DNA from 4 places in the Limnohabitans sp. TEGF003 genome. Region 3 is predicted to be linked to each of the others. Evidence: predicted binding sites of a transcription regulator. Region 3 holds the regulator's gene; each other region holds the start of a gene.
The links. The regulator FNR, encoded in region 3, switches genes on or off when oxygen is low (the NO sensors DNR and NnrR bind a similar motif). The targets are predictions, from matches to a motif close to TTGATNNNNATCAA.

Region 1 (4,787 bases), 1.5 Mb from region 3:
TGTGCGAGTCCGCGTGCACCAAGGCCGCATCGGCCCAGCCCGCAGGCAAGGACGACACGCCAGAGAACACCCGGTATTGCTCAGGCGTCAGGTCGCACAGCATGAGCGCCATGGCGGGCTCGTCAAAGTACTCGGCGTTGCTCACCGCCACGCCAATGCCCACCGTGCCCGCCCAGTCGGGCACCTCGGGCAAAGCCTGGCGCAAATGGTCCAGCAGCGCTTGCGCCTCGGGCGCGTAATGGTCGGTGATGTAGAGCAGCCCCAATTTCGGATGACGGGCGTACTCCGGCAGTTCCATCTGAGCACGCAGCTGCGCCAGCACCAGGCCTGCGGCCATGCGCCACTGCGGGTGGGTGGCGTGGCCACAAGGAAACAGCTTCATGGGCGCTTCACTTCTTGGTGGCTTTGCGGGCAGCAGTCTGGCTGGCCGTGCGAGCGGCCTTGGCAGGCGCCGCTTTGGCGCCCTGCCGCTTGACCGCTGCCCCACGGGCTGCTGGCTTGGCCCGGGTGGTTTTGGTCGCCGCCGATTTGCGGGCGGCCGGGGCTTTCGCCGAGGAGGCGGCTTGGGCCGCCATGCCGGCCTTCATGGCTTCGCCCGCCACGTCCTTCAAGGCCGCTGCGGCAATGCCCTGAAACTGCTGCGTCAATGCACCCCACCACTGCATCGGGTCCACCGCGGGCTTGGCCGCTTCGCTGGCAGACCCGCTTTCCGCCTTGTCGGCCGACGGGTCCGCTGCAGCCTGGGCCGTCGCATCGGCGCTCGATGCCGACGCCTGCGGTGTGGCCGGCTCGGTTTCAGCGTGGGGAGCGGGCTTGGGGGTGAACAAGGAGGTCCTGGGTTTGTCTGCAGCGCTGGCCGCAGCGGCTGCAGGCGCGGCTTCCGGCGTCGGGGGCTTGGCCGTGAACGCCTTGGCCAGATCGGCCATGTTCACATTCATGCTTTGCAAGGTGGTCAAGGTCATTTTTTGCACCTCCATCGCCTGGATGGTGGCCTTGAGCGCCGTGGTGTTTTGCTCCAGCCAGAACAGCACCGACTTCAGCTCCTGAATGCGCTTGTCGATCTCTTCGATGCTGAGCGTGGGCGCCACCCAGCTGGCCATCCCAGGCATGCCCGCAGCCGCCGCAGGCTGGGCCTGCGCAGCGGTTTTGGACAGGTTTTGCAAAAAGTCAAAGCCCGGCACAAATTGGCCAAAGCCGAAGGCGGAAGTGTCGCTCATGGCTGCTCCTTGAAAAGTGGTCTGCAAAGCTTACCTGAAGACGCTTTCAAAGCACATGCGTTCCTGCACGAGCACCCGCTCACTCAATGTTTGTGCTTGTGGGCATGCCCGTCGTCATGCTTCATGGCCGCAGCTGCAGCAGCGCGAGCAAAGGCTTGGATGTCGAGGGTCTGGCGCTTGCCGTCCTGGCCTTCGACCACCAGGGTCACGGGCACCGTATCACCGTCTTTGATCTGGCCCTTCAGGTCCATCAGCATGACGTGGTAGCTGCCCGGCTTGAGGTCTACCGCTTTGCCCGCGGGCAAGGCCAGCTTGGGCACCGCGCGCATTTTCATGACGCCGCCATCCATGCGCATTTCGTGCACTTCCACCACACCCGCCACGGGGGACTGGGCCGAAATCAACTGGGCGTCTTGCGCCGACAGCAACTGCATGAAAGCACCTGTGGCTTTTTGCTGGGCCACCGTGGCACGGACCCAGGCGTCTTTGACGGTCACCTGGGCCGATGCAGCAAAAGACAAAACAAGAACAGACAAAGACAAAACGAAACGGAACATGGATCACTCCTGAAAATGGGTCATCAATCGGTCAAGCCGAAGGGGCTGGCAGACACCGTGGTCTCACCAGCAAAGAACAGCGCAAGCTCAAACCTCAGGTCCGAGGTCAAGCCCTGAGGCACAAGGGCATCAGGCCCCAAAAGCGGGGGGTGCGCGGGCTTGCCAGGGCTGCTGCGGCCGACTGGCCAAGCGCGCCGTCGATGGCGAGGGCAACACATGCGGCGCGGCGCCCCAGGACCACTCGGTCACCGCCAATGCGGCGGCGGGTCCCATCAAGGGCAAACAAGCGGGGCAGTCAAGCCAAGCATGCGTCAAGGGCGCGGACGCGTCGTCTGCGCCGACCTGCACCATCTTGATGCTGCCGGTGGCGGTGCACACCAGCTGCGAAGCCTCGGGTTTGACCCAAGGCGATGCCACCGAGGCCCCCATGAACAACATCCACCAAACCAGCACACAGCGGGCGAGTGAATGGGCGTTGTGAAGGGATGACATGAGGCCAGATTATGGCGCAGCAGACCATGCCCGCACGCGACGCGCGCAGCTGGTCAACTTGGCGACGCGTCAATCGGCTGTGGCCCATTACGCTGGGACATTTCAACACCCTCACGAGGAGACCCCCATGCTCACACTCTGCGGCTTTTCGGCCAGCAACTACTACAACAAAGTCAAATTTGCCCTGCTCGAAAAAGGTGTGCCCTTCACCGAAGAGCTGGCCTGGGTGGGCCAGACCGATCCGGCGGCTAGCCCCTTGGGCAAGGTGCCCTACCTCAAGACCGCACAAGGCACGTTGTGCGAGTCGGGCGTGATCATGGAGTACATCGAAGACCAATACCCACAGCACCCCTTGCTGCCCGCCGACCCGTTTGCGGCGGCCAAGGTGCGTGAACTGGTGACCTTTCTGGAGCTGCACCTAGAACTGGTAGCGCGCAACCTCTACCCGCAAGCCTTTTTTGGCGGGCAGATCAGCGACAGCGCCAAAGAAAAAACGGGTGCCCAACTTGAAAAGAACGTGGCGGCGTTCGCGCAACTCGCCAAGTTCAACCCCTACATGCTCGGCGACAGCCTGAGCTTGGCCGACTGTGCGGCGGTGGTCCATCTGCCGCTGGTGTCGGCGGCCACCAAAATCGTTTACGGCCGCGACTTCTTGGCCGATCTGCCCGTGCGCGATTACCTCAAGCGCATGGGCGAACGCCCCACCCTGCAACAAGTCAACGCCGACCGCAAAGCCAACACCGAACTGATGATGGCCCGCGCCAAAGCCAAAGCCTGACCCAGCGGAAGGCACCTCCACGCGCCTTCCGATTGATGCAGGTCAAATGCGGCGAGCCCATGCCCAGCCAGCCCCCGCATGGTTGACCTGCATCAACAAGCGTCCTGCATCCGAGGCTCATGATGAATTTCATGAGCACATCCACATCTTCCCCTCACGACATTTACAAGGCCCAGCTGATCGAGGCCCGGTCGCAGCTGCTGGCACGCATCGCCTTCGAACGCGGCGGCGTGGTGTCGCGCGCCGACATGGCCGCTGAGCACTTTGACAACAGCTTTCAGTCGCGTGCCCAGATCCGCTCCGAGCGGGAAACCGAGTTCGCCATGAACGAACACGAAACCGCCGAGCTCGGCGACATCGACGCCGCGCTGGAGCGCATTCAGGTCGGCACTTACGGGCAATGCACCGACTGCGGCGTGACCATTGCGCCTGCACGCCTGAACGCTTACCCCACCGCTAAACGCTGCCTCGATTGCCAGACTGTGGCCGAACTGCGCCGCTGAAACAGCTGCACTGCGGGTTCTTCCCGCTGTTCCAGCCGCTGGCGGGCTGATATGCTTTGACGCATGCACAGCCTGTTCCATTTCGCTTTTCACGTCACCAACCTCGACGAAGCCCGCCGTTTTTATGGCGGCGTGCTCGGTTGCCAAGAGGGTCGCTCTACCGACACCTGGGTGGACTTTGACTTTTTCACGCACCAGATTTCCCTGCACCTGGGCGAGCCCTTCAAGACCAGCCTGACGGGCCATGTCGGCGACCATTTGGTGCCGATGCCGCATTTCGGTCTGGTCTTGCAAAAAGACGACTGGCAAGCGCTGGCCGACCGCCTGCAAGCGGCCCGCATGCCATTTGTGGTCGAACCCCATCTGCGTTTTGCAGGCCTTGCGGGCGAGCAATGGACCATGTTCTTCATGGACCCGTTTGGCAACCCGATCGAGGTCAAAGGCTTTGCCGACCTGAGCACGGTGTACGCGAGCTGATGGGCATGGAGCACACCTTTGCTTCGGCCACCATCTTGCTGCTGCTGATCACCGACCCGCTGGGCAACATCCCGATTTTTGTCAACAGCTTGCGGGCTGTCCCACCCGAGCGTCGTGCACGCGTCATCGTGCGCGAGGTCTTGATCGCTTTTGGTTTGCTGCTGGCCTTCATGTTTGTCGGCCAGTCGTTCTTGAAGGCCATGAGCCTGTCGGACGTGTCCTTGCAAATCGGCGGCGCGGTGGTGCTGTTCTTGATCGCCCTGCGCATGATCTTTCCGCCACCACCGCAGGACTCGCCCGTGCCGGTGGCCGAGCCCTTGATCGTGCCTTTGGCCATTCCCGCGCTGGCGGGTCCATCGGCCATGGCCACCGTGCTGCTGCTGGTCAGCCAAGCCCCCGAACGTCGGCTGGAGTGGGTCGCGGCGCTCACGGTGACCATGTTGGTGTGCGCCGTGGTGCTGCTGCTGGCCGAGCGTTTGCAGCGTGTGGTGGGTTTGCGCGTGGTCTCGGCCTTTGAGCGTTTGATGGGCCTGATTCTGGTGTCCATCTCGGTGGAGATGCTGATCCGGGGCCTGAAGTCACTGGCGCAAAGCTGGCCACACTGAGGCGCCTGCGGCCTGGCCTCAATTGGCCGAATTGAGCCTTCGGCTTTCCAGAGGCACGTCCTGTTTGGCGCGTGGCTTGCCGATCGGGGCGGCCGACTGGCCTTTTTGCGTGGCCGCCATGTCTTCTTCGCTGGGGTATTGCCCCAGCAGCCAATAGT
Region 2 (4,787 bases), 650 kb from region 3:
AGGCAAGCGCAGCGTCTGGCCGGGGCGCAGCATCAGGGCGTAAAAGCCCAGGATGTTTTCTGCATCGCCACCGGTTTCGGGGTTCACGTAGGTGACCTGTACTTGCTCCAGCGCGGCGTCGTCCGAAGCCATGGCTTCCAGTGCGGCCTTCGCGTCTTTCCAGGCGTAGCGCAGCATGGGGTAAGCCTTCTTGCTGCGCTCGAACACATGGCTGGGCACCACGCCGCCACGGGCGTATTGCTTGTCGCCCTGGCCAGGCACCACGGTCTGGCGCTCGCCGTTGATGTGGTAGCTGGCCTCCATGTAATAGACCAGCGGCAGGTCCAGCACATCCAGCCAGATGACGGGATCGGTGCCGTCGTGGCCGTGTTCGTGCCACAGGCCTGTGGGCGTGAGGATCAAGTCGCCTCGGCTCATCGGGCACTTCTCGCCGTCCACCGTGGTGTAAGCGCCTTCGCCTTCGACGATCATGCGCACCGCGTTGGGCGTGTGGCGGTGGCTGGGGGCCCATTCGCCGGGCATGAGTAATTGCATGCCCAAATACATGGCGGCAGAAGCCTGCATTTTTTCCAGGCCGTGGCCGGGGTTGGCCAGCACCAGCACGCGGCGCTCGGCTTTTTCAATCGGGGTCAGCTCGCCCGCTTTGAGCAAGAGCGGCTTGATGTCCTTGTAGGCCCAGCAGGTGGGCTGGGTCTGGCGGGTGGGCACCTTGGGGGGCAGCACGCCGCGCAGGCTGGGCCACAGGGGCACCAGGTTCAGGTTTTTCAGATCGTCGCGGTAGTCCTGCGGCAGGTCTTCGAGTTTTCCGAGTTCTTGCATGAAAGGTCTCCTTGGGGTTCAGTCCTGGGCCAGGCAGTTGTTGACGTTCCAGCCATACAACCATTCGATCGCATCATAGAAGCGCTCTTGGGTGCGGCCTTTCCACAGCGAGTTGCGGATCAGACGCTCCACGCCAGCGGCGTGGTACAGGCGGCCCATTTCGCGGCCCGACAGCACGATGCGGGCGGTGCGCGCCACGCGTGAACGCTCGTACAAAGCCAGGGCCTTCGTCCAGTCGTTGTTGTTCACGCGCAGGGCTTCGCCCAGCGTGACGGCGTCTTCCATCGCCATGCACGCGCCTTGCGCCATGTACTGCGTGGTGGGGTGGGCGGCGTCGCCCAGGATGGTGGCGCGGCCAAACACCCAGGTGCCAATCGGCTCGCGGTCGGCGGTGGCCCAGCGCTTCCAGGTCTTGGGCAACTCGATCAACTGGCGTGCCTTGGGGCTGATGCCCTGGAAGTAGCTCTCGACTTCTTCCTTGGAGCCGTCGGTCACGCCCCAGGTTTCTTGCTGGCGGCTGTGGAAGGTCACGACCACGTTGTACTGTTCACCGCCACGCAACGGGTAGTGCACCAGGTGGCACTTGGGGCCAGCCCAGAGGCTGGCGGCGTTCCACTGCAGGTCCTTGGGGAAGTCCTTCTTGTCGACCACGGCGCGGTACACCACATGGCCGGTCACGCGGGGTGGGTCGTTCACATACTGCTGGCGCACCACCGACTTGCCGCCGTCGGCACCGATCAGGGCCTGGCCTGTCCAGCGCTTGCCGTTCTGGTCGATGGCGGTGACGGTGTTGTTGGCTTCGTCCTGTTCGATGGAGACGATGCGGGTGTTGGTGTGGAACTGGACCTTGCCGGTTTCCTGTGCGCCTTCGAGCAGTGACAGGTGCACGTCCACCCGGTGGATCACGGCGTAGGGGTTGCCAAAACGCTTGCGGAAGGCTTCGCCGGTCTCGATCTTGCCGACCTGGTACTCGTCGATGGCGTCGTGCATGACCATGTAGTCGGTGTACACAGCGCGGCCCCGGGCCTTGTTGCCCACGCCCAATGCGTCAAAGGCGTGGAAGGCGTTGGGACCGAGCTGGATGCCCGCGCCGATCTCGCCGATCTCGGGGGCTTGTTCCAGCACCGTGACCTCAAAGCCCTGGCGGACCAGGGCGAGGGCGGCGGCCAGACCGCCAATGCCACCGCCTGCGACGATGACGGGAAGTTGAGAAGGCGCAGTGCTCATGGAAACTCCAACAGGTGAACATGAAGAAAGTGGTGAGATTATAAGCATGCATACTAATTTTCTAAAACCATGGCGGCTGGTCTTTTGATTAGGGTAAACCCCTGGTTAATTGGCTGTGATCTGGCGTCTTTGAAGGACTGGGCAGCCTCCAAAAGTCAGCCCTTCGAATTCTTGTTGGGCTCAAAGGGCAAACCGACTAGAATTCCCCGACCGCTCGGTTGGTTAATTCTTGTGGACCGGGCTTTGTTCTTTTCTGAAAGCATCTTCCCATGTCCCAAGTCCTGCAAAGTTTCATCGGTGGCCAGTGGATCGGCCAGCAAGGCGCGCAGCAGCTGCGCAGCGCCCTCAACGGCCAGACCGTTTACCAAACCCACGCCGAGGCCATCGACTTTGGCGACGCGGTGCACTACGCCCGCACCGTGGGCCTGCCCAATTTGCTGAAACTGGACTTTCAGGAACGCGCCCAGCGCCTCAAGGCCCTGGCCAAGTACCTGGGCGAGCACAAAGAGCAGCTCTACGCCATCTCGGCCCACACGGGTGCCACGCGCGCCGACAGCTGGGTGGACATCGAAGGCGGCGCGGGCACTTTGTTTGCCTATTCCAGCATCGGGAGCAACGAGCTGCCCAGCGGCAACCTGATCCACGAAGGCCCGGCGTTCCCGCTCGGCAAAAAAGGTGGCTTTGCGGGCACGCACATCCTGGTGCCGCGTGGCGGCATCGCGGTGCACATCAACGCCTTCAACTTCCCGATCTGGGGCCTGCTCGAAAAATTCGCGCCCAGCTTTTTGGCGGGCATGCCCTGCATCGGTAAACCCGCTTCGTCCACCAGCTACCTGACCGAAGCCATGGTGCGCCTGGTCGAGCAATCGGGCATCCTGCCTGCGGGTTCGCTCCAGCTGGTGATCGGCTCCACCGGTGACCTGCTCGACCGTTTGAACGGCCAGGATGTGGTGACCTTCACCGGCTCGGCCGACACCGCTGCCATGCTGCGCGTGCACCCCAATGTGATCAAACACAGCATCCCCTTCAACGCCGAGGCTGACTCGCTCAACTGCGCCATCCTCGCGCCCGATGTCACGCCCGACGACGAAGAGTTTGATTTGTTCGTCAAAGAAGTCGCGCGCGAGATGACCGTCAAGGCCGGTCAGAAATGCACCGCGATCCGCCGCGCCATCGTGCCGCGCCAGCACCTGGACGCTGTCGCTGAAAAACTCATGGCACGACTGGCCAAAGTGGTGGTGGGTGACCCGTCGGTCGAAGGCGTGAAGATGGGGGCTTTGGCCTCGCATTCGCAGCAGGCTGATGTGGCCGAGCGCGTGGCTCTGCTGCGCCAAAGCGCCGAGCTGGTGTTTGGCGGCGGTGCCGATTTCAAACCCGAGGGGCAGGGCGTCGAAGGCGGCGCCTTCTTCCAGCCCACGCTGCTGCTGTGCCAGAAACCTCTGCAAACCGACAGCGTGCACGACGTGGAAGCCTTCGGCCCCGTGAGCACGCTCATGGCGTATGACGGCATCGACGAAGCGCTGCAGCTGGCCGCACGCGGTCAGGGCAGCCTGGTCGGCACGCTGGTGACCAAAGACCCTCTAACCGCAGCCCGAGTGATCCCGGTGGCGGCCGCCTTGCATGGCCGCTTGCACATCCTGGACCGCGAATCGGCGGTGGAATCCACAGGCCACGGCTCGCCTCTGCCGCCCCTCAAGCACGGCGGCCCCGGCCGCGCAGGTGGCGGTGAAGAGCTCGGCGGCATCCGCGCCGTCAAGCACCTGATGCAGCGCACCGCGCTGCAGGGCTCGCCCACCATGATCGCCGCTGTGACGGGCGAGTACATGCGCGGCGCCAAACTCATCGAGACCGAGGTTCACCCCTTCCGCCGTTACTTTGAAGACCTGCAGATCGGCGAGAGCCTGCTCACCCACCGCCGCACTGTGGGCGAGGCCGACATCGTGGCCTTTGGCGGCCTGTCGGGCGACTATTTCTACATGCACTTCGACGAGATCGCCGCCAAGGATTCGCCATTTGGCAAACGCATCGCGCACGGCTACTTCGTGCTGTCGGCCGCTGCGGGCCTGTTCGTCTCGCCAGCACCCGGCCCGGTGCTGGCCAACTACGGTCTGGACACGCTGCGCTTCGTCAAGCCCGTGGGCATCGGCGATACCATCCAGGCTCGCCTGACAGCCAAACGCAAGATCGACCGCCAAAAGAAAGACGCCAACGGCGTGGGGCAGGGCGTGGTCGCTTGGGATGTGGAAGTGACCAACCAGCTGGGCGAAGTAGTGGCCAGTTACGATATCCTGACGCTGGTGGCCAAGAAGGGCTGATGGGGTTTGGCCATGGTGCCTGGCTAACCCATGGTGTAAACGCAGCCCCGCTAGCTGGTGCCTCAGGCTTTGCGGCCAACACGTCTTCGGCCTGTGTGGTCGGGCTGCGCCCGATCTTTTCATGACGGGTTCGCATGCATGCGGCCACGCTCAACCGGGTGGACCTTTGCATGCGCGACAGCGACGCTGGCATCACCCCTACGCTGCCTCAGATTATGGGCATCGATGGCGCGGGCGTGGTCGTTGGAGTTGATGGAGATTCAACGGCTGACACGGCGAGAAACGAGGTGACGCGGCAGTCCGTGGATCGCCACGCAGCACTCGCGATGGCATCGTCACCTGCGTTGCCGCCAGCGGCGGTCCGCCTGCGCGATTGAGCCGTGGGCCGGGGGGCAGTTTTTCAAGGGTTTTCCTGTATGGCGTTGT
Region 3 (4,787 bases):
GCTACTTCACGCCCATCCGCGAGTTGACGGCATCGATCCTGTCGCTGGGCTTTGGCCCATGGGAAATTTTCTGGATCCTGTTTTACAGCTTTGCCACCTATGGCAACGCGGGCTTCATGCGCGAGCAGGTGTGCAAATACATGTGCCCCTATGCCCGCTTTCAAAGCGCCATGTTCGACAAGGACACGCTCATCGTCACCTACGACGAAGCGCGGGGCGAGCCCCGGGGTGCCCGCTCCAAAAAAGCCGATCCCCAAGCCCTGGGCCTGGGTTCTTGTGTGGACTGCACCTTGTGTGTGCAAGTTTGCCCCACGGGCATCGACATCCGCAAAGGCCTGCAGTACGAATGCATTGGCTGCGGCGCTTGTGTGGACGTGTGTGACAACGTGATGGACAAGGTGGGTTATCCGCGCGGCCTGATCAAGTTTTCCACGCAAAACGCGATGGACAAGGGCTGGAACTGGGCGCAAACGGTGCGCCGCATTTTCCGCCCCCGCGTGTTGGTCTACACCGCCGTGTTGTGGGCCATCATCGTCGGTGTCGGGGCATCCCTGTGGCTGCGCCAGCCTTTCAAAGTGGACATCGAACGCGACCGTGCCACTTTGGCCCGCATCGTTGCAGGCGGTCAGATCGAGAACGTGTACCGCCTGCAAATCATGAATGCAGCCGAACACCACTTGAACTTTGAGTTGCAGATCGATGGCTTGCCTGGCCTTAAGCTGGTGGGTGAGCCAGAGGTGCAAGTGGCCGCCACCGAGTCCCGCTGGGTCTCGGTGCGTTTGCAGCTGCCCTATGATGCGGCCGCTGCGGGCTCGCACCCGATCCATTTCCGCATCGCCTCACGCGCGCCCGATGGCCAAGTGGTGGGACAGTTGAGCGAGAAAACCGTGTTCCTGGTTCCCCGTTGATGGGTGACCTCCTTTTCAGAAAGACACACATGAACAACGCACTGCGCAAGCCCCAAGAGGGTCAACCCTGGTGGCGCTTTGGCCTGGTCTGGATGGTGGTGGGCGGCCCGGCCGTGGTGGTCGTGGCGGGATTGGTCACGTTTTACATTGCCGCCAGCAACCCCGACCCGGTGCTTCAGGTGACGCCGCGCAGCGCCATGCAGGAACGCCAGGGCATCACGCATGCTCCAGCCATGCAAGGCCGCAACCACGCGGCCACGGGCGAATTGCCCTCAGCGGTCCAGGCGCCTGCTGCCGCACCGACTCAACCCTGAGGCGAAGGGAGACACCATGCGGGCTCAACGTTGGATGTGGATTGCCTGGCCTGCCTTTTTGGTGGCCGGACTGATGGAAATGCTGGTGTTCGCCTTCGTCGACCCGCGAGACCTGCACTGGTTCGGGCGCGATCTGGACTTGTCCAGGCAAGCGATTTACACCTTGGCTTTTTTCGCGTTTTGGGGTCTGACCATGCTCTCCAGCGCCCTGACCACGCTGCTGGGCATGTCCCCGTTTGAAGTCAACCGCTGCCCGGTAGCGCCGGGCGATCGCCCGGCAGACTGTGCGCAGGGCGGCGTCAATGGCACGCGTTGTTGTTGACCAGACGCTGCAGGCCTTCGGTGTCCAGAATGCGGACATGGCGTTGTTTGACTTCCACCATGCCTTCCTCGACGAATTTGGAGAAAGTGCGGCTGACGGTTTCGAGCTTCAAACCCAGGTAGCTGCCGATTTCCTCGCGCGTCATGCGCAGCACCAGCTCGGACTGGGAAAAGCCACGGGCATGCAGACGTTGCACCAGATTCAGCAAAAAAGCGGCCAGTCGCTCTTCGGCCCGCATGCTGCCCAGCAGCAGCATCACGCCGTGTTCGCGCACGATTTCGCGGCTCATGATTTTGTGCACATGGCTTTGCAGCGCGGTCACCTCGCGTGAAATCTCTTCGATGCGGTCAAACGGCATGACACAGACCTCGGCATCTTCCAGGGCCACCGCATCGCAGGTGTGCTGGTCGTTCACGATGCCATCCAAACCAATGATTTCGCCTGCCATCTGAAAACCCGTGACCTGGTCGCGTCCATCTTCGGTGGCCAGGCAGGTTTTGAAAAATCCCGTGCGGATGGCGTACAGCGAGGTGAACTTCTCGCCGTTGGTGAACAAAGTGGTCCCGCGCTTGACTTTGCGGCGCACCGCCACCAGATCGTCGAGGCGGTTGAGGTCATGCTCGCTCAGGCCCATGGGCATGCACAACTCACGCAGGTTGCAATTGGAGCAGGCGACTTTGATGGCTTGGGGATTCATGGTTGATCTCATGGTTGAGAAATGGATTTGCCTTAGATCAAGTCTTGAGCTTATACCGAAAACGACCCCGAATTTCAGGGTATACCCTGTCTGTGCAGGAAATCCCGGGAAACCGGTAAAGCGTTTGACTTGAGTCAATACAAGCGTGGGGGCAAACAGGCAAAGTCGCACCATTGTTGTGAACACATTCGAATTAAGGGGCAGCCGCATGTCCGTCATCACGCCTGAATTGCTGACACGTTTTGACGTGCCCGGTCCGCGTTACACCTCCTATCCCACAGCGGATCGTTTCGTCGAAGCCTTTGGCGAGGCCGACTATGTGCAAGCCTTGGTGCAGCGTCAATCGGGTACGGTGGGCAAGCAGACACCGCTGTCCTTGTATGTGCACATCCCGTTTTGCGAATCGCTTTGTTATTACTGCGCTTGCAACAAAATCATCACCAAACACAAAGAGCGTTCTGCCGCGTATTTGAAATACCTCGGCAAAGAGGTTGAACTGCACACCCGGCACCTGGGGCGAGGGCAGTCGGTCAGCCAGTTGCACTTGGGTGGCGGCACGCCCACTTTCATGAGCGACGAAGAGCTGCGCCAACTCATGGCCATGCTGCGCGAGCATTTTGAATTCGTGCCGGGCGGTGAATACTCTGTCGAGGTGGACCCGCGCACCGTGGACGACAGTCGACTGGCCGTGCTGGCCGAATTGGGCTTCAACCGCCTGAGTTTCGGCGTGCAGGACTTTGACCCTGCGGTGCAAAAAGCCGTGCACCGCATACAGCCGTCCGAGCAGGTGTTTCAACTGGTTCAAGCGGCTCGCCGCCTCGGCTTCGAGTCGGTCAACGTCGATCTGATTTACGGCCTGCCTCTGCAAACCCCCGAGTCCTTTGACCGCACACTTGAGCAGGTGAAAAGTCTGCGTCCTGACCGCATTGCGCTGTATGCCTATGCGCACCTGCCCGAACGCTTCAAGCCCCAACGCCGCATCCATGCGCAAGAATTGCCCTCGGGTGCAGCCAAAGTGTCCATGCTGTCGCGCTCGCTCGACGCCTTGACCGATGCGGGTTATGTCTACATTGGCATGGACCACTTCGCCTTGCCCGACGACGCCTTGGCCGTGGCCAAAAGGCAAGGGCGTTTGCACCGCAACTTCCAAGGTTACAGCACGCAAGCCGATTGCGACCTGATTGCCTTGGGCGTCTCCTCCATCGGGCGGATCGGCGCGACTTACAGCCAGAACGCCAAGACCATGGAAGAGTACTGTGACCTGCTCGATCAGGGCCACTTTCCAGTGGTGCGGGGCCTGGCGCTCACGCGCGACGACCTGATTCGCCGCTCGGTCATCATGGCGCTGATGTGCCAGGGCCATTTGCAATACGAGTCCATCAACCTGGCCTGGTTGGTCGATTTCAAAACCCTGTTTGCCAAAGAGCTGAGCCAGCTCGAAGACATGCAGTCGCAAGGCCTGGTGGCGCTGAGTGACTCCGGCATCCAGGTCACCGCCATGGGCTGGTTTTTTGTGAGGGGCGTGGCCATGGTGTTTGACCGTTACGTCCAAGCCGACCGCAACCGCAGCCGCTTTTCCAAAATCATCTGATGCCTTGGGGCTTTGGGCATGGCCCGGCCATGGGCTGTGCGCATCGCCGACAATGCGACGCAGATCAACCAGCAGGCAGGGCATGCAAAGTTCTTTGGCCATCACGGCCTTGATGATGGGGGTGTTGGGTGGGCCACATTGTGTGGCCATGTGTGGCGCCGCCTGTGCGGGCCTGGGCCGGGCGGCGGGTGAGCGGCGGGCGCAGGCCTTGCTGGCTTTTCAGCTCGGGCGTTTGGCCGGGTATTCACTGCTGGGCGCGGTGGCTGCAGCCAGCGTGCAGGGCCTGGGCTGGTTGACCACGCAGTCGGCCGCCATTCGCCCGGTCTGGACCTTGCTGCACCTCACGGCGCTGGTGCTGGGCTTGCTGCTCATGCTGCAGGCACGACAACCCGTGTGGCTCGATGCCGCCGCTCGCCGCTTGTGGGCGCATGTGCGAGCCTTCAACAGCCGCTGGGGACGCGCCGCGCCCTGGATGGTGGGCGGGCTGTGGGCCTTGATGCCTTGCGGTTTGCTGTATTCGGCTTTGATGGTGGCCGCTTTGACCAGCCAGCCTGTGGAGGGTGCGGCGACCATGGCCTTGTTTGCGCTGGGCAGCAGCCTTAGCCTGTGGGCTGGGCCCTGGTTGTTTTTGCGCATGCAAACACTCGGTGACGGAGCCTGGGGCATGCGTGTGGCTGGTTTGGCGCTGGCAGGCGTCTCGGCCTGGGCTTTGTGGATGGGTTTGGTGCATGACCAAGCCCCCTGGTGCGTTACACCCTGAAACCAAACCGCACCGGACCAGACAGTTCTTTGACCCTGCTGGCCTTCACAATGCGCGTGTTTCTGTCAGTTGTTTTGACCCATTCCCGGAAAGAGCCCATGACTTTGATTTCCAAGCCTTCCATGGCCTTGGCCCTGATGACCACGCTTTTGGGGCCTGTCGCCTTCGCACAAGGCCCAAACCCATCCACCTCTC
Region 4 (4,787 bases), 890 kb from region 3:
TTGGGTGGGAGCGAGCCCCCGCTCGCGAATGTGTGCCTTGCCAGTGCTTTTAAAATCAAGCCCAATTTCCCGATACAGGACAAGTCTTTCCATGAACGTCATCCGTTTTTCTGATCTGTGCGCCAGCGGCAAGGCTGCCGGCCAACGTGTTTTCATCCGCGCCGACCTGAACGTGCCGCAAGCCGATGACGGCAGCATCACCGAAGACACCCGCATCCGCGCCAGCGTGCCCTGCATCCAGATGGCGCTGGACGCCGGAGCGGCTGTGATGGTGACCAGCCACCTTGGCCGCCCCACTGAAGGCGAGTTCAAGCCCGAAGACTCGCTCGCACCCGTGGCCAAGCGCCTGGGCGAGTTGCTGGGTCGCGATGTCCCTCTGGTCGCCAACTGGGTGGACGGTGTGACCGTGGCCCCCGGCCAGGTCGTGCTGCTCGAAAACTGCCGCGTCAACAAAGGCGAGAAAAAGAACAACGAAGAGCTGGCCCGCAAGATGGCCCGGCTCTGTGACATCTATGTGAACGACGCCTTTGGCACCGCCCACCGTGCCGAGGGCACGACCTACGGCATCGCCCAATTCGCGCCCATCGCTTGCGCAGGCCCCTTGCTGGCGGCCGAGATCGACGCGATTGGCAAGGCTCTGGCCAACCCGAAGCGACCGCTGGCGGCCATCGTGGCGGGCTCCAAGGTGTCCACCAAACTGACCATCCTCAAAAGCCTGTCCCAAAATGTGGACCAGCTGATCGTGGGTGGCGGCATCGCCAACACCTTCATGCTGGCGGCTGGCCTGAAGATCGGCAAGAGTCTGGCCGAGGCGGACCTGGTGGGCGAAGCCAAAGCGGTGATCGAGGCCATGAAGGCCCGTGGCGCTGAAGTGCCGATCCCGACCGATGTGGTGGTGGCCAAGACCTTTGCCGCCGATGCGGTGGCCACCGTGAAGAAAGCTACCGATGTGGCCGACGACGACATGATTTTGGACATTGGCCCCGAGACGGCGGCCAAGCTGGCGGCGCAGCTCAAGGCGGCGGGCACCATTGTCTGGAACGGTCCGGTGGGGGTGTTCGAGTTTGATCAGTTTGCCCATGGCACCCAGGTCATTGCCCAGGCGATTGCCGCGTCCAGCGCCTTCAGCATCGCAGGCGGCGGTGACACGCTGGCGGCGATTGCCAAATACGGCATTGAAAAACAGGTGGGCTACATCTCCACAGGCGGTGGCGCGTTCCTGGAGATTCTGGAGGGCAAGACCTTGCCTGCTTTCGAAATTCTGGCCAAACGCGCCGCAGGCTGATCGGCTTTTCCCCTTGTGGGCGCGAGCCCCTGCTCGCGAATGCTGGCCGGAGCCACAGCATTCATTCGGCCGCAGGGGCGACCTCCCACATGGAGGTCAGCTGATCTCCCACAACAAAAAACCCCGCCATGCGGGGTTTTTTGTTGGTTCGGGCCAAGGCCCGATCAGGCCTGCGCAGCAGGGGGCAGGTTGCCGCGCACCGGGCTGGTCATCGTGCCTTTGAAATCGGTCCAGCATTCGCGGCTGAAGTCGTACAGCTTGCAGTTTTTGGCGGTTTCAAAGTACCACTTCCAGGAGAAGGGCTGGACGATGATGCGGCCGGGCAGCATTTCTTCGAGCTTGGCCTGGGCTTGCTTCAGGCGGTAGAGCGGGATGCTCATGTCCACGTGGTGGGCGGTGTGCTCCATGATGTGGTGCATCAGTGCGCCGATCCTGAAGGGGAAGGTCAGGTGCACGGTGGTCGAGACGAAAGGCGCGGCCTTGGTCCAGGCAGCCTTGTTGTCGTGCCAGGACACTTTCACATGGGTGTGGTGCACATAGACCACAAAGCCGATCATGCTGTTCCAGAAGAAGAAGGGCACCACAAAACCCAGCAACAGCGAGAGCCAGACCGACTGTCCGGTGTAGACGGCCGCAGCGGCGATGGTGGCGATCCAGAACGCACCAAACAAGGTCACCAGCAGACTGTCCTTGAAGAAGATGGGGCGGCGGGTGGGCATGTGGGTCTTGTTGGGGAAGAACTCGCGCTTCCACCAGATCTCGATCATGTAATACAGGCCAGGCGCCCAGCCGCTGCGGTAGGCACGCTCCAGCAGTTTTTGCATGGGGCTCAGGGCTTCAAATTCAGCCGCCGTCAGCGGGGTCCAGACGAAGTCCACGCCTTTGAGGTTGGTGTAGCCGTGGTGCACCACGTTGTGGCCGGTGTCCCAGAGGCTGTAGGGGGTCAGCGAGGGTAAAAACGCGATGCGGCCCAGCACCTTGTTGAGTTCGCGGTGGGGGGTCAGGCTCTGGTGGCAGGCGTCATGGCCGATGATGAACAGGCGGCCGATCACGAAACCGGCGGCCAGGGCACACACCACTTTGAGCCAAATGGATTCGAGGGCGATGGTGCCGGCAATCAGGGCAAAGAACAGGGCGTAGTCCAGGATCAGGAGCACAAAGGCGCGCAGGGTGCTGCGTTCGGACAGGGGGATCAGCCACTCGCGCAGGGTCTTGCGGTGCGGCAGAGGCTGGTCCGGTGAGATGGGGGCCGTGGTCGGAGTGTGTAATGCGGTCATGACGCTTCAAGTTAAATCGCTCAGGCTGAAGTTTAGTCGCCTGAACGTTTCCATGGGCTGACAAGGATCAATTCAGAGCCATCGCAGGGAGAAATCGGTGTATACCTTCGGCCTTGTTGGGCTGAACCCGATGCCCCGGGTCGCGCGTCTTGTCTTGTGGGGCCCATCGGAAAGAACCGGGGATGTAACCCGTTTCGTGTGAGAATTGAAATCAAATTACATGGAGATGTCCGAATGCCCCGTCGCGCCACCAAGATTGTTGCCACCTTAGGCCCTGCTTCCAGCGATCCCGCCCTGCTCGAAGCCATGATCCGCGCCGGGGTGAACGTGGTCCGGCTCAATTTCAGCCACGGCAAGGCGCAGGACCATGTGGACCGCGCCCGACTGGTGCGCGAAGCCTCGCAACGCGCAGGCCGCGAAGTGGCCATCATGGCCGACCTGCAGGGCCCCAAGATCCGCGTGGGCAAGTTCGCCGAGGGCAAAGTCATGCTCGAGCCCGGTCAGGCTTTTGTGCTGGACGCCTCGCGCACCGAGCCGGGCGACATCCACGGCGTGGGCCTCGATTACAAAGAGCTGCCGCGTGACGTGAAAGCGGGCGATGTGCTGTTGCTCAACGACGGCCTGATCGTTTTGAACGTGGTGGCCGTCAAAGGCGAGCAGGTTCACACCACCGTCAAGCTGGGCGGTGAGCTGTCCAACAACAAGGGCATCAACAAACAAGGCGGTGGCCTCACCGCCCCGGCCCTGACGGCCAAGGACATGGACGACATCAAAACCGCCATGAGCCTGAAAGCCGACTACGTGGCCGTGAGCTTCCCGAAAAACGCCACCGACATGGAAATGGCCCGCCAGCTGTGCAATGTGGCCGGTGCCGAATACGGCCACAAGCCCGGGCTGATTGCCAAGATCGAACGCGCCGAGGCCATCCCGCACCTGGAAAGCATCCTGATCGCCAGCGACGGCATCATGGTCGCGCGGGGTGACCTGGCGGTGGAGGTGGGCAACGCGGCGGTGCCCGCTCTGCAAAAACGCATGATCAAGCTGGCCAAGGTGCACGACAAAGTCGTCATCACCGCCACCCAGATGATGGAAAGCATGATCACCAACCCGGTGCCCACCCGCGCCGAGGTGTCGGACGTGGCCAACGCGGTACTGGACGGCACCGATGCCGTCATGCTGAGTGCCGAAACCGCAGCAGGCAAATACCCGCTTGAGACGGTGGAAGAGATGGCCAAGATCTGTGAGGCCGCCGAAAACGCCGAAGACCCTGCACTGGATGCCGACTTCAAAGGCCAGACCTTCAGCCGCATCGACCAGTCCATCGCCATGGGCGCGCTGTTCACGGCCCACCACCTGGGTGCCAAAGCCATCGTGGCCATGACCGAATCGGGCTCCACGGCCCTGTGGATGAGCCGTCACCGGGTGCACATCCCCATCTATGCCCTGACCACCAAGCTCACGTCGCAGCGCAAGATGGCGCTGTACCGCAACGTGCGCCCCCTCTTGATGGACACCAGCGCCGACCGTGACACGGCCCTGGCCGAAGCGGAAGCACATCTGAAAAGCCGCAACATTGTGGGCACGGGCGATGTCTACGCCATCACCTGTGGCGAGCCCATGGGCTCGCCCGGCGGCACCAATATGCTGAAGATTTGCAAAGTGGCTTGACCCTGGCCTTGCAGGAGGCCGCCTCTGCGGCCGAATCCTTTCGCGCGCAGGGGCGCGCTCCCACAAAGTATCTGTACCCAACACCAGTGGCCTTTAAAATCCAGAACAGTTACAGGCCGGGTACAGACACGGGCTGCATGCATTTTTAACTTTTGGGGAATTTCACATGGCACTCGTTTCAATGCGCGAGCTGCTGGACCATGCGGCCGTCAACGGCTACGGCATTCCAGCTTTCAACGTCAACAACCTGGAGCAGGTCCAGGCCGTCATGATGGCCGCTGACGAAGTTGGCGCTCCGGTCATCCTGCAGGCCAGCGCAGGTGCGCGCAAATACGCGGGTGAGCCCTTCATCAAGCACCTGATCCAGGCGGCCACCGAGCAGTGGCCTCACATTCCGCTGGTCATGCACCAGGACCATGGCCAAAGCCCGGCGGTTTGCCAAGGCGCGATCAACCTCGGTTTTTCGTCGGTGATGATGGACGGCTCTTTGCTCGAAGACGGCAAGACCCCGGCCGACTTTGCCTACAACGTGGATGTGACCCGCCGCGTGGTGGACA

Region 1: the regulator FNR is predicted to act here: its motif matches at 3,077-3,090, upstream of ACZ5RT_RS00400 (TraR/DksA family transcriptional regulator).
Region 2: the regulator FNR is predicted to act here: its motif matches at 2,131-2,144, upstream of ACZ5RT_RS12640 (3-hydroxybenzoate 6-monooxygenase).
Region 4: the regulator FNR is predicted to act here: its motif matches at 2,620-2,633, upstream of ACZ5RT_RS13685 (fatty acid desaturase).

The regions. Positions count from the first base shown of each region.
Region 1 covers NZ_AP029225.1:86,478-91,264, reverse strand. The annotation lists gene ACZ5RT_RS00425 (FIST signal transduction protein) at 1-382, opposite strand, end outside; gene ACZ5RT_RS00420 (PhaM family polyhydroxyalkanoate granule multifunctional regulatory protein) at 390-1,217, opposite strand; gene ACZ5RT_RS00415 (copper chaperone PCu(A)C) at 1,301-1,774, opposite strand; gene ACZ5RT_RS00410 (DUF2946 domain-containing protein) at 1,904-2,266, opposite strand; gene ACZ5RT_RS00405 (glutathione S-transferase) at 2,394-3,044, shown strand; gene ACZ5RT_RS00400 (TraR/DksA family transcriptional regulator) at 3,176-3,547, shown strand; gene ACZ5RT_RS00395 (VOC family protein) at 3,611-4,024, shown strand; gene ACZ5RT_RS00390 (MarC family protein) at 4,030-4,629, shown strand; gene mrdA (penicillin-binding protein 2) at 4,648-4,787, opposite strand, start outside.
Region 2 covers NZ_AP029225.1:2,661,480-2,666,266, reverse strand. The annotation lists gene ACZ5RT_RS12645 (cupin domain-containing protein) at 1-819, opposite strand, end outside; gene ACZ5RT_RS12640 (3-hydroxybenzoate 6-monooxygenase) at 838-2,046, opposite strand; gene paaZ (phenylacetic acid degradation bifunctional protein PaaZ) at 2,316-4,361, shown strand; gene ACZ5RT_RS12630 (hypothetical protein) at 4,496-4,738, shown strand.
Region 3 covers NZ_AP029225.1:2,009,615-2,014,401, forward strand. The annotation lists gene ccoG (cytochrome c oxidase accessory protein CcoG) at 1-908, shown strand, start outside; gene ACZ5RT_RS09955 (nitrogen fixation protein FixH) at 938-1,222, shown strand; gene ACZ5RT_RS09960 (hypothetical protein) at 1,239-1,544, shown strand; gene fnr (fumarate/nitrate reduction transcriptional regulator Fnr) at 1,522-2,241, opposite strand; gene hemN (oxygen-independent coproporphyrinogen III oxidase) at 2,450-3,832, shown strand; gene ACZ5RT_RS09975 (sulfite exporter TauE/SafE family protein) at 3,915-4,592, shown strand; gene ACZ5RT_RS09980 (SIMPL domain-containing protein) at 4,691-4,787, shown strand, end outside.
Region 4 covers NZ_AP029225.1:2,898,747-2,903,533, reverse strand. The annotation lists gene ACZ5RT_RS13690 (phosphoglycerate kinase) at 92-1,285, shown strand; gene ACZ5RT_RS13685 (fatty acid desaturase) at 1,450-2,562, opposite strand; gene pyk (pyruvate kinase) at 2,797-4,230, shown strand; gene fba (class II fructose-bisphosphate aldolase) at 4,397-4,787, shown strand, end outside.